One region of the Streptomyces sp. NPDC015125 genome, then DNA from elsewhere that is predicted to be linked to it. Evidence: riboswitches for the same ligand, from Rfam matches in the RefSeq annotation. Region 1 holds a riboswitch; each other region holds the start of a gene.
The links. Region 1 has a riboswitch for cyclic di-AMP ahead of ACF088_RS34775 (peptidoglycan DD-metalloendopeptidase family protein). Riboswitches for the same ligand answer to the same signal wherever they lie in the genome.
Positions count from the first base shown of each region.

Region 2: linked by a shared signal. The riboswitch ahead of ACF088_RS32260 (M23 family metallopeptidase) and the one ahead of ACF088_RS34775 (peptidoglycan DD-metalloendopeptidase family protein) in region 1 are both predicted to bind cyclic di-AMP.
Region 3: linked by a shared signal. The riboswitch ahead of ACF088_RS07070 (C40 family peptidase) and the one ahead of ACF088_RS34775 (peptidoglycan DD-metalloendopeptidase family protein) in region 1 are both predicted to bind cyclic di-AMP.
Region 4: linked by a shared signal. The riboswitch ahead of ACF088_RS04755 (NlpC/P60 family protein) and the one ahead of ACF088_RS34775 (peptidoglycan DD-metalloendopeptidase family protein) in region 1 are both predicted to bind cyclic di-AMP.

Region 1 is NZ_JBIBVF010000025.1:23,303-26,738, reverse strand. Features, by position in the region: gene ACF088_RS34785 (PP2C family protein-serine/threonine phosphatase) at 1-528, shown strand, start outside; gene ACF088_RS34780 (DUF2332 family protein) at 605-1,780, opposite strand; cyclic di-AMP (ydaO/yuaA leader) riboswitch at 2,064-2,219, shown strand; gene ACF088_RS34775 (peptidoglycan DD-metalloendopeptidase family protein) at 2,231-3,379, shown strand.
Region 2 is NZ_JBIBVF010000021.1:119,843-123,278, forward strand. Features, by position in the region: gene ACF088_RS32255 (M16 family metallopeptidase) at 1-1,298, shown strand, start outside; cyclic di-AMP (ydaO/yuaA leader) riboswitch at 1,510-1,665, shown strand; gene ACF088_RS32260 (M23 family metallopeptidase) at 1,678-2,457, shown strand; gene ACF088_RS32265 (GntR family transcriptional regulator) at 2,720-3,409, shown strand.
Region 3 is NZ_JBIBVF010000002.1:457,588-461,023, forward strand. Features, by position in the region: gene ACF088_RS07060 (LysR family transcriptional regulator) at 1-783, opposite strand, end outside; gene ACF088_RS07065 (LysE family translocator) at 855-1,523, shown strand; gene ACF088_RS07070 (C40 family peptidase) at 1,810-2,283, opposite strand; cyclic di-AMP (ydaO/yuaA leader) riboswitch at 2,288-2,487, opposite strand; gene ACF088_RS07075 (hypothetical protein) at 2,766-3,074, opposite strand; gene ACF088_RS07080 (ATP-dependent Clp protease proteolytic subunit) at 3,080-3,436, opposite strand, start outside.
Region 4 is NZ_JBIBVF010000001.1:1,083,463-1,086,898, forward strand. Features, by position in the region: gene pcrA (DNA helicase PcrA) at 1-965, opposite strand, end outside; cyclic di-AMP (ydaO/yuaA leader) riboswitch at 1,255-1,438, shown strand; gene ACF088_RS04755 (NlpC/P60 family protein) at 1,446-2,597, shown strand; gene ACF088_RS04760 (hypothetical protein) at 2,764-3,117, opposite strand.

The sequences.
Region 1 (3,436 bases):
GCCTTCCGCGAGGCGGCGGAGCAGGAGACGACGTTGGAGGCGGTGGCGGGCCGGCTGGAGCGGGCGCTGCAACGCGAGGGCGGACGGCGCGCGGGGCTCGACCAGTTCGAGGGGTTCACCACCGCCGTCCTCGCCGAAATCCCCGCCAACGGGCAGTCCGTGCTGCGCGTGCTCAACCGCGGCCATCCGTCCCCGCTGCTGCTCACCCTGGACGGCGGGCTGCGTGAGCTGGTGCCCGCGGTGCCGGCGCTGCCGCTGGGCATGAGCGAGGTGGCGAGCTGGCCGGACCGGTCGGACGAGACGTTCTTCCCGGCCGGCGCCCTGCTGCTGTTCTTCACCGACGGGGTGACCGAGGCCAGGGACCTGCTGGGCCGCTTCTACCAACCGGCGAGCAGACTGCGCGGCCGGCGCTTCCCGGGGCCGGACGCCCTCCTGGACACCCTCGTCGAGGATGTCGCGCGGCATACGGGCGGCGCACCGGCCGACGATATGGCCCTGTTGGCGGTGCAGCGGCCGATGAGGGCGTAGGGGGCGCAGGGGGCGTAGGCCTCTGGCACGTCCTCCTCGATCACGGGGGCGGCGCTCAGGCCCCTGGCACGGCTCGTCATGCCCTCTCCGGCAGCACGTCCTCCGCCCCCGGGAGCCGGTGCAGGCTTTCGCCGCGCGGACCGGTGAGCGCGACCGGACGCTCGTCCAGGGCAAGGGTCAGCAGCGCGTCATCCGGGCGCGGCGAACGGTGCGCCGGCGCGGAGATCCAGGGCAGGACGGAGTGGTGCTCGTGGGAGATCCAGTGTCCGCCGCCGGGCCGTCCGCGCAGCAGCGACCGTACGAGATGCGCGAACTCCTCGCGGCGGGCGGGCGCGAGGCAGGCCAGCGCGGCGCTGTGAAAGATGACCAGCGTCGCCTCGGGTGGTGCCTCGGCGGCGAGCGCGGGCAGCTCGTGGAGCAGATCGCCGCGCACGAGTCGTGGCCGCGGCGCCGGCCGCACCGCCTCGACGGCCGCGGACAGCCGCGCCGCCCGCTCCTCGTCGCCCGGCCAAACGAGCGCCTGCAGCCAGCGCAGATCGTCCGGTTCGTCGGCCGGGTCGAGCGGATCGAGGCCGATACCGGCCCGCCAGGCGATCCGCGGCATCCGGTCCCGGCCGGGCAGCTCGTCGGCCGTCCACTCCGTACGGCACTCCAGCACCAGCGGACTCTCCGGCGCCCCTGCCTCTGCCTCGGTGAGAAGGGTGCCGCCTCGGAGGGGGCCGCCCGCGCACTCTCCCCCGTCGTCCTCGTACCGGTGCAGGTAGCGGTAGCGGTAGCGGTCGGGATGCAGACACAGGCCCGCCGACGTGCCGACCTCCAGCAGTGCCAGCGGCTGCGGCAGGCGGGCGAGCAGCGGCAGCAGCGTCGCGCAGTGGGCCGGCTCATCGGTCCGCGACGAGCGCTGCATGATCACCGCACGCACCTCGTCCCAGTGCCGTACCGTCCACTCGCGCCAGCGGCCGTACGCCATGTCGCCGCGCGGTCCCAGCTCGGCGTGCGGGCCGTCGAGATAGCGGACGGCGGCGAGCAGAAGGTCCGGCTGCTGAGCGCCGCCGGCCGGCAGCGACCCCGACAGCAGATCGCAGAACTCCGGGTCCTGGCTGATTCGCGCGCTCAGCTCTTCATGCGCCGCGGACCGCCCCCGCGCTTGACGCCAGGAGAACTCCCGGTACCGCTCCGCCAACCCCCAGGTGCCGACAACGGCGCGCTCGACGTGACGGGTGTTCCCGGTGTTCCCGACGTTGACGGCCATGATCCGACGTTACTGCTCTCACGTTCCGTGACCGAGGGGCACCCCTCCGCATAACGACTGGTGCACAATCGCCGCGAGATCGTTTAGGAGTGGACGGTCAACTCGCCCGGTTTGTGGCCGTACTGGACGAAAAAGTCCACGCCAAAGCTCTTGCGAAGCCGCTACGAAATCCCGGGAAGGCTTGGAATTCGACTGCGATCTCTATTACTGTCCGATAACGCAGCGCGGTCGTCCCAGCCGTCGCAAGAGGCGGCACCGCGCGCCGACGCCGAATCCCGCACGCGCTTTTCACGCACCTCCAGCACCTCGAACTGCACCAAGGGAACCGGGGAACCACTTCCTTGGGGTGAATCGGACGCTCTCCGCCAGCGGGCGCCCGTAGGAGACCTTCCTGCTCCGAACCCGTCAGCTAACCCGGTAGGCGAGAAGGAAGGAAAGGAGAGCGCCCCCGTGGCGTCCAACAGGCCTGCCCCCGAGGGTCCGTCCGCCTACGACCTCGATGACCGAGGTGCCTTCCCGGGCCCCGGTGATGCGGACAACATCAACGACGGACCGTGGGAGGAATGGAATCCCACCGAGGATTCCGTCCGCTCGGTCCGCGGCAAGCACCGGGTGGCCAAGCAGCGTGGCGGCGGACTCGCCCGCGGTGGCACGGTCCTGGGCGTCGGCGTCATCGCGGCGGTCGGTGCCGGCGGCATGGCCACGGCCGAGGGCCGCCCCCCGGTGGCGATCTCGATGCCCGACGTCGGCGGAATGGCCGACGACCTCGCCGACAAGCTGCCGGACGCCAAGTCGCTTCCCGGCGTCGGTGATCTCATATCGGACGAGGGCACGGACTCGGACGAGGGCACGGACTCGGGCGCGGCTTCGGATGCGGGCACGGCTTCGGCCTCGGACTCGGGCGTGGGCACGGCCTCGGACTCGGGTGCGGGCACGGCCTCGGACTCGGGTGCGGACGCCGGCGAGGCACTGCGCAGCCGCATCCTCCAGCAGGCCGACGCGCAGCAGGGCGCCGCCGACCAGGAGGCCCGCGAGGCCGCCGAACACACCGCCTTCCAGACGGCCGCGAAGGCAGCCGACGCCCACCAGAAGTCGGCCGAAAAGGCCGCAGCAGCCAAGAAGGCGGCGGAGTTGGAGGCCAAGCGCGAGGCCGAAGCAGCGGCCCGTCAGAAGGCGGAGGCCGCCCGCCTCGCCAAGCTGGCGAAGAACTTCATCGCTCCCGTCTCCTCGTTCACCCTCACCGCGAGTTTCGGCCAGGCCGGCGACCGCTGGGCGGCGGACCACACCGGACAGGACTTCGCCGCGCCGACCGGCACCCCCGTCAAGGCCGTGCACTCCGGCACCATCACCCAGGCCGGCTGGGCCGGCTCGTACGGCTACCGCATCGTCCTCACCCTCGACGACGGCACCGAACTCTGGTTCTGCCATCTGTCCTCGATGGTGAAGACCTCCGGCAAGGTCAACACAGGCGATGTCATCGGCCGCGTCGGCGCCACCGGCAATGTCACCGGCCCGCACCTCCACCTGGAGGTGCGCCCCGACGGCGGCGATCCGATAGACCCCATGCCGTGGCTGCGCGATCACGGCATCAAGGTGTGACGCATGGTCTTCAGCTTGTGACGCGCGGCCTTGACGCGCGAGGCACGGCCGGCGGCC
Region 2 (3,436 bases), on a different contig from region 1:
TCACCCTCCTGACCAGCCACCGCCCCGGCCAGCAGGTCGTCGCCGTCGAGATCAACCTCGTCGCTCCGCTGGAGGCCGAACCCGAGGGCCTGGACGGCGTCGCCACGATCATGGCGCGTGCCCTGTCCGAGGGCACCGACAAGCACGACGCGGAGGAGTTCGCCGCCGAGCTGGAGCGCTGCGGCGCCACCCTGGACGCGCACGCCGACCACCCCGGCGTACGGGTCTCCCTCGAGGTGCCGGCGTCCCGGCTGCCGCGTGCGCTCGGTCTGCTCGCCGACGCGCTGCGCGCGCCCGCCTTCCCGGAGAGCGAGGTCGAGCGGCTGGTGCGCAACCGTCTCGACGAGATCCCGCACGAGCTCGCCAACCCGGCCCGGCGTGCGGCGATGGCACTGTCCAAGGAGCTCTTCCCGGCCACGTCCCGTATGTCACGGCCGCGCCAGGGCACCGAGGAGACCGTCGGACGCGTCGACGCCGCGGCCGTCCGCGCCTTCTACGACGCCCACGTACGGCCCGCCACGGCCACTGCCGTCATCGTCGGTGACTTCACCGGGGTCGACCTGGACGCCGCGCTCGCCGAGACGCTCGGCGCGTGGAGCGGCTCGACGGCCGAGCCGCTGAAGGCCTCGCCGATCGTCGGCGACGACACCGGCCGTGTGGTGATCGTGGACCGCCCCGGCGCCGTCCAGACGCAGCTGCTCATCGGGCGTATCGGTGCCGACCGGCACGACCGGGTGTGGCCCGCACAGGTCCTCGGCACGTACTGCCTGGGCGGCACCCTCACCTCCCGTCTGGACCGTGTTCTGCGCGAGGAGAAGGGTTACACCTACGGGGTGCGCGCCTTCGGCCAGGTGCTTCGCTCCACCGCTCCCACGTCCCCCGAGGGGGCCACGGGTGCCTCGCTGCTCGCCATCAGCGGGTCGGTCGACACCGCCTCCACCGTCCCGGCGCTCGACGACCTGTGGAACGTGCTGCGCACCCTTGCGGCAGAGGGGCTGACGGACGACGAGCGGGACGTCGCCGTACAGAACCTCGTCGGGGTCGCGCCGCTGAAGTACGAGACCGCGGCAGCCGTCGCGGGCACCCTCGCCGATCAGGTCGAGCAGCACCTGCCGGACGACTTCCAGGCGCAGTTGTACGTCCGCCTCGCGGAGACCGGCACGGTCGAGGCGACTGCGGCGGCCGTCAACGCCTTCCCCGTGGACCGGCTGGTGACGGTCCTGGTGGGCGATGCGGCGCAGATCGCCGAGCCCGTCAAGGCGCTGGGCATCGGTGAGGTGACGGTCGTCAGCGGCTAATTTCCTCATGTGACGGAAGGTCACATATCGACAAAGCAACTCCCGTGGCGATGGTCTGCCGCGGGAGTTGCCGTATGTCCGGTTTGTTGCGGCCGGCGCCTCGGTTCTTGTGGCATCCCGCACAAAAAAGCGGTTCTGTTTGCCGATTGAAAGTTGCCCCGTTTAGCGTCGGTCCGGCTGTTCGTCACAAGTCCGCCACAACCGTGGCACCGGACAGTCATCGCCGAGTCCCCGTACGGCGCGAGCCAGGGGAGCCGGGGACCCAGAGTCCCTTGGGGTGAATCGGACTCCCCTCCGGAGGAGCCCGTAGGAGACCTTCCTGCTCCGAACCCGTCAGCTAACCCGGTAGGCGAGAAGGAGGGAAAGGACAAGCCAGTACATGGCGTTCATCCGTGCCACCGGGAAGCACCGTCGTACGAGCCGCCCCGTTCGGACGACCCGCAACATCGCCGGCATAGCCACCCTCGCGGCCGGCGGTGTGGTCGCCTCCGTGGCCTCGCCGGCGCTGGCGGCCACGGACGAGGCCCGCACCCACGACACCGGTCTGCAGCAGGCCGTCGTGCTCGGTGACGAGCTCGCCAACCACGTCGCGGCCCAGGCCGACGCGCAGCAGGCCGAAGCGGAGGCCGCGGCGGCGAAGGCGAAGGCCGAGGCCGTGGCCAAGAAGCAGGCCGAGGAGGCCAAGCGGCGCGTCGAGGCCGCGCGCAAGGCCAAGGAGCGCGCCGCCCGCGAGGCGGAGCGCAAGCGCCTCAACACCTTCGTAGCCCCCGTGGCGGACTCCTACGTGTCCACCTCGTACAAGGCCTCCAGCGGCCTGTGGTCCTCGGGCAGCCACACCGGCATCGACTTCCACGCAGCCTCCGGCACCTCCGTTCACGCCGTCGGCACGGGCACCGTCGTCGAGGCAGGCTGGGGCGGCTCGTACGGCAACAACATCGTGATCAAGATGAGCGACGGTACGTACACCCAGTACGGTCACCTCTCGTCGCTCGGCGTCTCGGTCGGCCAGCACGTCACCCCGGGCCAGCAGATCGGCCTCTCCGGTGCCACCGGCAACGCCACCGGCCCGCATCTGCACTTCGAGGCCCGTACCGGCGCCGACTACGGCTCGGACATCGACCCGGTCGCGTACCTGCGCTCGCACGGCGTCAACGTCTGATCTCCCGCCCCGTCCGGTTGCGCGCCTCCAGGGGCCCGCGCCGCACGAGCATCCGCCCGAAGCCCCGGCTCCACGGCCGGGGCTTCGGCGTATCCGGCGCCGCGGTCGGTGTGCAGGGGATACGCCGCGCCCCCGCCAACTTCCGGCCAAAAAATTTCCATGAATAACCGGAGTCCGCCGGAAAGGCGTTCCGGTCGAATAGAGTCACGGAAAAGTCGCCGACCGGCGGCGTTTCCAGGGGATTACGGCGGAGGCACGGAAGATGCGAGGCCATATTTCCGCTCATGCGGTGTGCACGGCGATTCGCGATGACATCGTCTCCGGTGCGCTGGCGCCGGGGAGCCGGCTGATCGAAGAAATCCTTGCGGCCCGGTACGGCGTCTCCAGGGTGCCGGTCCGTGAAGCGCTGCGGACCCTGCAGTCCGAAGGGTTTGTCACCACCCGCCACCACGCGGGCGCCTGCGTCGCCGAGCTCACCGACCAGGAGGCCGCCGATCTCCTCGACGTCCGCGCCCTGTTGGAGCCGCTGGGCGCCGCCCGCGCGGCCGCCCGCCGTAGCCCGGCCCACCTCAAAGTGCTCCGCGGCCTGGTACGGCTCGGCCGAGAGCGGGCCCGTCACGGCAGTCCAGCGGATCTGCGCCAACTGGACGGATGGTTCCACGAGACGCTGGCCCAGGCGGCCGGCAGCCCCAGTCTGACGGCGCTGCTGACCCAGCTGCGGCGCAAGATCGAGTGGGTGTACATCGTGGAACTGCCCGCCCGTACAGGGGAGTCGTGGGACGAACACGGTGCGGTCCTGGACGCGGTGGCCCGGGGGGATGCGGAACGGGCCCGCGCCCTGATGGCGGCTCATGTCGAGCGCTCCCTCCCGGTGTACCGGCTCCGTCGCCCCGCCAAGGCAGAGGTGAGGGATCCGAAACCGCCCGTCAACACGGCCCGCGCCCGCCCTTAACAATCGCCCCGTATACAAAGAAGTGCG
Region 3 (3,436 bases), on a different contig from region 1:
CCCCAGCGGCGTCATCGACCCCTCCGCCACCATCTCCGGGACCACCGCCACCCCGAGCCCGGCGCTCACCAGCGCACACACCACCGCATAGCTCGGCGACTCGCAGCGCACCGCCACACTCGCCCCGGCGGCCGCCAGCGCGGCCTCCACGCCGCGCCGGTTGGGGTTGGCCGGCGCCATGCTGACCAGTGGCTGACCGGCCAGCTCGGCAAGCGGCAGTCGTCCGGAGCCCGCCGACAGGGCATGACCGGGCGCCGTGACCAGCACCAGCTCCTCGGTCAGCAACGGCTCCAGACGCACTCCCTCCGGCGCCGGCATCGCCTCGCCCGGCACATACTCGTGCGTCAGCGCCAGATCGACCTCACCCAGCGCCACCGCCGCGCTCGCCTGCGGCGGGACGTACTCCGTCACGCTCAGCTCCACATCGGGGTGCGCCCGCCGGAACGCGCTGAGCGCGGGCGGCAGCAGATGGGTGCCGGCGGTCATGAACGTCCCGACCCGCAGCCGCCCGCCGGACAGCCCCGCCAGCCGGGACAGCTCGTGCCGCGCCTGATCCAGTTCGTCGAGGACCCGCCGGGCCCGTACGAGCAGCAGCTCACCGGCCGCCGTCAGCCGTGCACCCCGATGGTGGCGCACCAGCAGGGCCGCTCCGGTCTCCCGCTCCAGTTTGGCGAGCTGCTGCGAGAGCGCCGGAGCGGTGTAGCCCAGCCGGGCGGCGGCCCGGGTGATCGAACCGGCCTCCGCCACCGCTACCAGGGCGGCCAGCCGGGTGGGGTCGTACATAAGAATCTCTTTAGGCTCACCAAGAACATTGCCAATAGCCATTAAAGCCTCTGACCGGCGAAGCTGCTCTTATGGACGGACAGCTGATCGCCTTCACCGGAGTCGCCGCGGGCATGGTCGCCATGCCGGGCGCGGATTTTGCGGTCGTGGTGCGCAATGCGCTCGACTCTCGCCGGGCGGGGGTGGCGGCCGCCGTCGGCGTCGCGGGCGGGCTGCTGGTGCACACCGCCCTGGCGGTGGCCGGTCTCGCGGCGGTGCTGGTCGCCGTGCCCGCACTCTTCGGCGCGGTCCAACTCCTGGGCGGCGGCTATCTGTTGTACCTCGGTGCCCGCGCCCTGACCGCGGCTGCCCGGCGTCCGGCGGCCACCACGGACGGCACGGCCCGCACGGCGGCGGACGCACCGGCCGACGGCCGCCCGCCCGCCGCTCGCCCGGGCGCTGCGCAGAGTCTGCGCCAGGGGTTCTTGACCAATGCCCTCAACCCCAAGGCGCCCGTCCTCTTTCTCAGCCTGCTCCCGCAGTTCGTTCCGGCGGGAGCGCCCGCACTGCCCCGTACGCTGCTGCTCGCCACGATGGTCGTCGCCATGGGGCTGGTGTGGTTCCCCGCCGTCGCGCTGCTGGTCGACCGGCTGGGCGTCTGGTTGCGCCGCCCCTCGGTGGCCCGGGCCCTGGAAGCCACCACCGGTGCGCTGCTCACGGCTCTGGGAGGCATCCTGCTCGTCGAGCTGGCGGTGTCCTGAGGGCGGTGCACCCAGGGCTGTTCCACGGGGGTGTGGCGGGCAAGGACCCGGCGACCGGCAGGGGGCAGGACGGCCCCGCGCCCCGCGGCGAGGGCCGGGGCGGCAGCGTCACCGATCCATCCGCGGGCGGGCCGTTCCCACGGCGGGCAATGCCCACGGCGGGCAATGCCCTCGGTGGGCATTCCCCACCGAGGCGGACGCGGCAGCCCGCTGCGTGGCGAAGCGAGCCCGGTCAAATCGGCCGTACACCCTGGCAATTGACCGATCGTGAGAGGACTGCCCAGGGTCAGCCCACCCGCCCGTACCAGACCGAACGGCTCCAGATCCGTTCCAGCCGCACCACGCTCCCGGCCTTGGGCGCATGCCACATCCGGCCCCGGCCCGCGTAGATGCCGACGTGGTAAATGCCGCTGCGCGAATGGAAGAAGACCAGATCGCCGCTTCGGCGCGCGCCGGCCGGGATGTGCCGGGTGCGGCCGTACTGCGCGGCGGCGGTGCGTGGCAGCAGCCGGCCGGCGCGTTTGAACGAGTACAGCATCAGCCCCGAACAGTCGAAGGCGTGCGGGCCCTGGGCGCCGTACCGGTAGGGGGCTCCGCTCTTGGAAGCCGCGATCCGCAGCGCATGCGCGGACACGGATGCGGCTTCGGCATTCCCGGCCGCTCCTGGAGCGACGCTGGTCCCGCCGAGCGTGACCAGCGTCAGAGCGGTGACGGTGCCGGCGCGCGCCAGCAGATTCGGCGTATGCATGCGCATGGTCATGCGCAAACCCTTCGTCAGCCGCCTGCGAAGGAAGACCTGTCGGGTTCGGGCAGGCGAAGATGCCCGGCCGTGCGTACGGCTTCACCCCAAGGAGCCCTCGGCCGTGTAGGCCGGGACCCCGTCCTGCTCGGGTCCTCCGCTCCCGCCGGTCCACGTCGTCGACCGGACGTCCGGCACGGCGGCGGGATTAGGCGCCCGTCCGGACCGCCCCGTCGCTGTGGCGGGGTCTTGTCGTCGAAGGGATCGTCACGCACCTGGCACCCGAATTCCGAGCTGAAAATGCCGTATGTGAGATGGGTCACAATTGACCCGAATGGTTAGATTTGTTCCCTCAGGTGCCGCGGCGCGGGGTGTTGCACCCCGCGGACCAGGGGCGAAACATCCGGGACCGCAGGAAATGTGCCCGCACCGCGCAATTCGTCGCCTCCTCAGATCGGGTGCGGACGCTACGCCGTCTGCGCAGCCGCTGCGCGTGTGCCGGGTCAGATTTCCTCGGGTGGCGGCATCGCCACCAGCCCGGCCCGGCGCTCGCCGTCCAGCACCCGCAGGGCCCGGGTCAGCGTCGCGCAGTGCAGTTCGCTCTCGCCCCGGCTGTGCATCAGCGTCAGTGCGTCCCGTAGCCGGGTCGCCTTGCCGACCAGCGCCTGGGCGGCCCGCAGCCCGCTGTAGGTGCCACCGCAGCGGGCCGGGTTGATCCGGCCGAGCAGGTCGAGCACCTCCAGGTAGCTGTCGACGAGTTCACCCTCCGCGCGGGTCAGTGCGGGCAGCGGCGGCGGTTCGGGCGGCAGCATCGGGCTCACCGCGCCACGGGCTGGAGCGCCGACGGCTTGCGGTTGCGGGTGATCTGGTCGATCAGGCCGTACTCCTGGGCGGCTCGGGAGTCGAAGATCTTGTCGCGCTCGATATCGGTGGCGATCCGCTCCCGGGTCTGCCCGGTGTGCTTCGCCAGCATCTCTTCCAGTACGTCGCGGGTGCGCAGCATTTCCTTCGCCTGGATCTGCAGGTCGCTGGCCTGCCCCTGGACGGGTTCGCTGAACGACGGCTGATGGATCAGGACCCGGGCGCCGGGCAGCGCCAGCCGCTTTCCGGGTGTGCCGGCGGCCAGCAGTACCGCGGCGGAGGAGGCGGCCTGCCCCAGGCAGACGGTCTCCAC
Region 4 (3,436 bases), on a different contig from region 1:
GCGTAGATCGACTGGTCGGCGTCACCGACGACGCACAGCTCGGCGGCGGATTCGGCGGGGCCGACCAGCTCGCGGACGAGGGTGTACTGGGCGTGGTTGGTGTCCTGGTACTCGTCGACGAGGACGTGGCGGAAGCGGCGGCGGTAGTGCTCGGCGACATCCGGGAAGGCCTGGAGCAGATTGACCGTCGTCATGATGATGTCGTCGAAGTCCAGGGCGTTGGCCTCGCGCAGCCGGGCCTGGTACATGGCATACGCCTCGGCCAAGGTCTTCTCGAAACCATCGGCAGCCGTCCCTGCGAAGGTCTCCTCGTCGATGAGCTCGTTCTTGAGGTTGGAGATCTTCGCGCTGAAGGACTTGGGCGGGTAGCGCTTGGGGTCCAGGTCCAGATCGCGGCAGACCAGGGCCATCAGGCGCTTGGAGTCGGCGGCGTCGTAGATCGAGAAGGAGGAGGTGAAGCCCAGCTTCTTGGACTCGCGGCGCAGGATGCGGACGCAGGCGCTGTGGAAGGTGGAGACCCACATGGCGTTGGCGCGCGGGCCGACGAGCTCCTCGACGCGCTCCTTCATCTCGCCGGCGGCCTTGTTCGTGAACGTGATCGCGAGGATCTGGCCGGGGTGGACATGGCGCTCGGCGAGCAGATGCGCGATGCGGTGGGTCAGCACCCGGGTCTTGCCGGAGCCGGCACCGGCGACGATCAGCAGCGGGCCGCCGGTGTGCACCACGGCGGCCTTCTGCTCGTCGTTGAGCCCCTCCAGCAGCGTCGCCGGGTCGAGGGCGGGACGGGCGGCGCCGTCGCGGTAGTACGCCTCTCTGGGCGGAGGCGCGTCGAACTTCCCGCCGAAGAGGTCGGCGGGGATCTCCTCCGGGGCCGGGCCGTGCTCGTCCTCGGGAGGGGGAGGGTGCTCCTCCTCTCCCTTGTGGCCGAGGTCCGCCAGGAAGCTGTCGTCAAAGAGGCTGCTCATCGCCCACCGAGTCTAGGCCGCCGCACTGACAGCCCGCGGCCCAGTAGCCGATCGCGGCCCGCTTTCGGAGCGGCCGTGGCACCGCGGCAGGTCAGGGGGCCGGGGTCGGCACAGATCGGTCGGCGGCTCGTCTACCCGAATCAGACATCTGCCACAACAACCCCCGCATCGCGTTCAGGTCACAAAAAGGTTTCGGGCATATCGAACATCAGCCTTCACAGGAGCCACACGAGTTGGCTAACGTCCTCGCTCAGGCAGCCCGCCTCCCCGTGGACGACAGCGTCCGCACGGGCCGCCCACGCCGAGTCCGGCCCTGCCTCAGGCACCCGGAGCCGGGGACCCACCAGCACCACCGGGGTGAATCGATCCGGACAGCCGTCGCCAGCGGACATCCGGACCGTAGGGCAAGCCTTCCGTCAGCGACACCGCCCGAACCCGACAGCTAACCCGGTAGGCGGTCCACGGAAGGAGTCGCCGGCCTTGGCGTCGCATCGCAAGCCGCGCACCAGCATTCTCACCTCACCCGGAGGACGCCGTACGGCGGTCGGGCTCACCACCGCCGCCCTCGCCTCGGCCACGCTGCTCTCGCAGTCCGCCGACGCGGCCCCCCGGGCGCCCAAGCCCAGCATCGAAGAGGTCAAGCAGAAGGTCGACGGCCTCTACCACCAGGCCGAGGTGGCCACCCAGAAGTACAACGCCGCCAAGGAGCACGCCGACGACCAGCGCGACCGCGTCGACGGGCTGCTCGACGCCGCTGCCGAGCGGGCCGAGAAGATGAACGAGGCCCGGCGGCGGCTGGGCACCTTCGCCGCGGCGCAGTACCGCAGCGGCGGCATGAACCCGACGGCACAGCTGATGCTCGCCAAGGACCCGCAGCAGTTCTTCGACCGCAGCCACCTCATGGAGCGGCTGACCGGGCGACAGAAGGAGGCTGTCTCCGACTACCAGGAGCAGCAGGCCGCGGCCGCCCGGCAGCGGGCGGAGGCCACCCACGACCTGGAGCGGCTGCAGACGTCGCAGGCCGCGCTCAAGGAGTCCAAGCAGTCCGTCCAGCAGAAGCTGGCCGAGGCCCGGCAGCTGCTGTCCGAGCTGACCGCACAGGAGAAGGCGCGGCTGGCGGAACTGGAGCGCCAGAAGGAGGCGGCGGCCAAGCGCAAGGCCGAGGAGGAGGCCCGCAAGCAGCAGGAGCGCGAGCGCCAGCGGCAGCACGACGGGGGCGGCCCGTCCGGCGGTCAGACCGGTGGCGGCGCCGACAACGGCGGCTCGACCGGCGGTTCGTCCTCCGCCCAGGCCGGGAAGGCGCTCGCCTTCGCCCGCTCCCAGATGGGCAAGCCGTACGTATGGGGCGCGACCGGACCCAGCTCCTACGACTGCTCGGGGCTGACCCAGGCGGCGTGGAAGGCGGCCGGCGTCACACTGCCGCGGACCACCTGGGACCAGGTCAAGACCGGCCAGCGGGTCGCCACCAAGGACCTCAAGCCCGGTGACCTGGTCTTCTTCTATGACGACATCAGCCATGTGGGCATGTACATAGGCGGCGGCAAGATGATCCACGCCCCGCACCCGGGCGCCAACGTCCGGGAGGAGTCGATCTACTACATGCCGATCTACGGGAGCGTCCGCCCGGGCTGAGGCCCGGCCCCCGCTCCCCCGTCGGACCACCCCCCACGGCCACCCCCCACACGCCACCGCGCGGCCGTCGCCTCCGGACGAGGAGTGCGATGACCGCGCGGTGTGCCGTGGAGGAGCCTGTGCGCCGCCGCCCGAAGCCCTGTTTCCGGGGAGCCCGCCGTTCCGCTCAGGTCCAGAGCACGGCGATGAAGATGTTGGCCACCGTCAGCGCACCGACCGCACCGAAGAGCGGCGGGGCGATCTTCTCCTCGTCCCGCTTGACGTAGACCAGCGCCAGGATGACCACCAGAACGGCCATCTTGATGGCGAGCTTGACGGTGTTGAGGCTGTGACCCTCGGCCTGGTTGAGGCCGACCAGCACGATGCCGGTGACCAGCATCGTCAGCGCGCCGTGCAGCATCGCCGGCACAAAGCGGGCGGTGCCCGCGCCCATCGCCTTCATCTGGGTCAGAAAGCCGCCCAGCAGGGAGGCGATGCCGATGATGTGCAGGCCGACGAAGAGATTGATTACTACGTCCATAGTGCTGGATCGTAGCCGCCGCATAGCACGGCCCTTCCGGCAGGGCGCCCACAATCGCCGCTTCGGTCAGGCCGGGCCCGGTCCCGGCCGTGCGGCCGTGGCGGCATGGTCACCCGCGCGCCGACCGCGGTCGAAAGCGAACAATCCCGGGCAAGCGGACTCATCACCGTGACACCCAGGCTTAGCGTCCTCCTCCAGGCGGTCGACTCCCCGCCCTCGCCGGCCTCCCACCGGCGTCCTGTCGGCCGCCCCGCCGTGAGGTGCGGCGGTGGTCCGTTCCCTCGTGACGGACCGCCGCCGGGCCCACGGGCACCAAGGG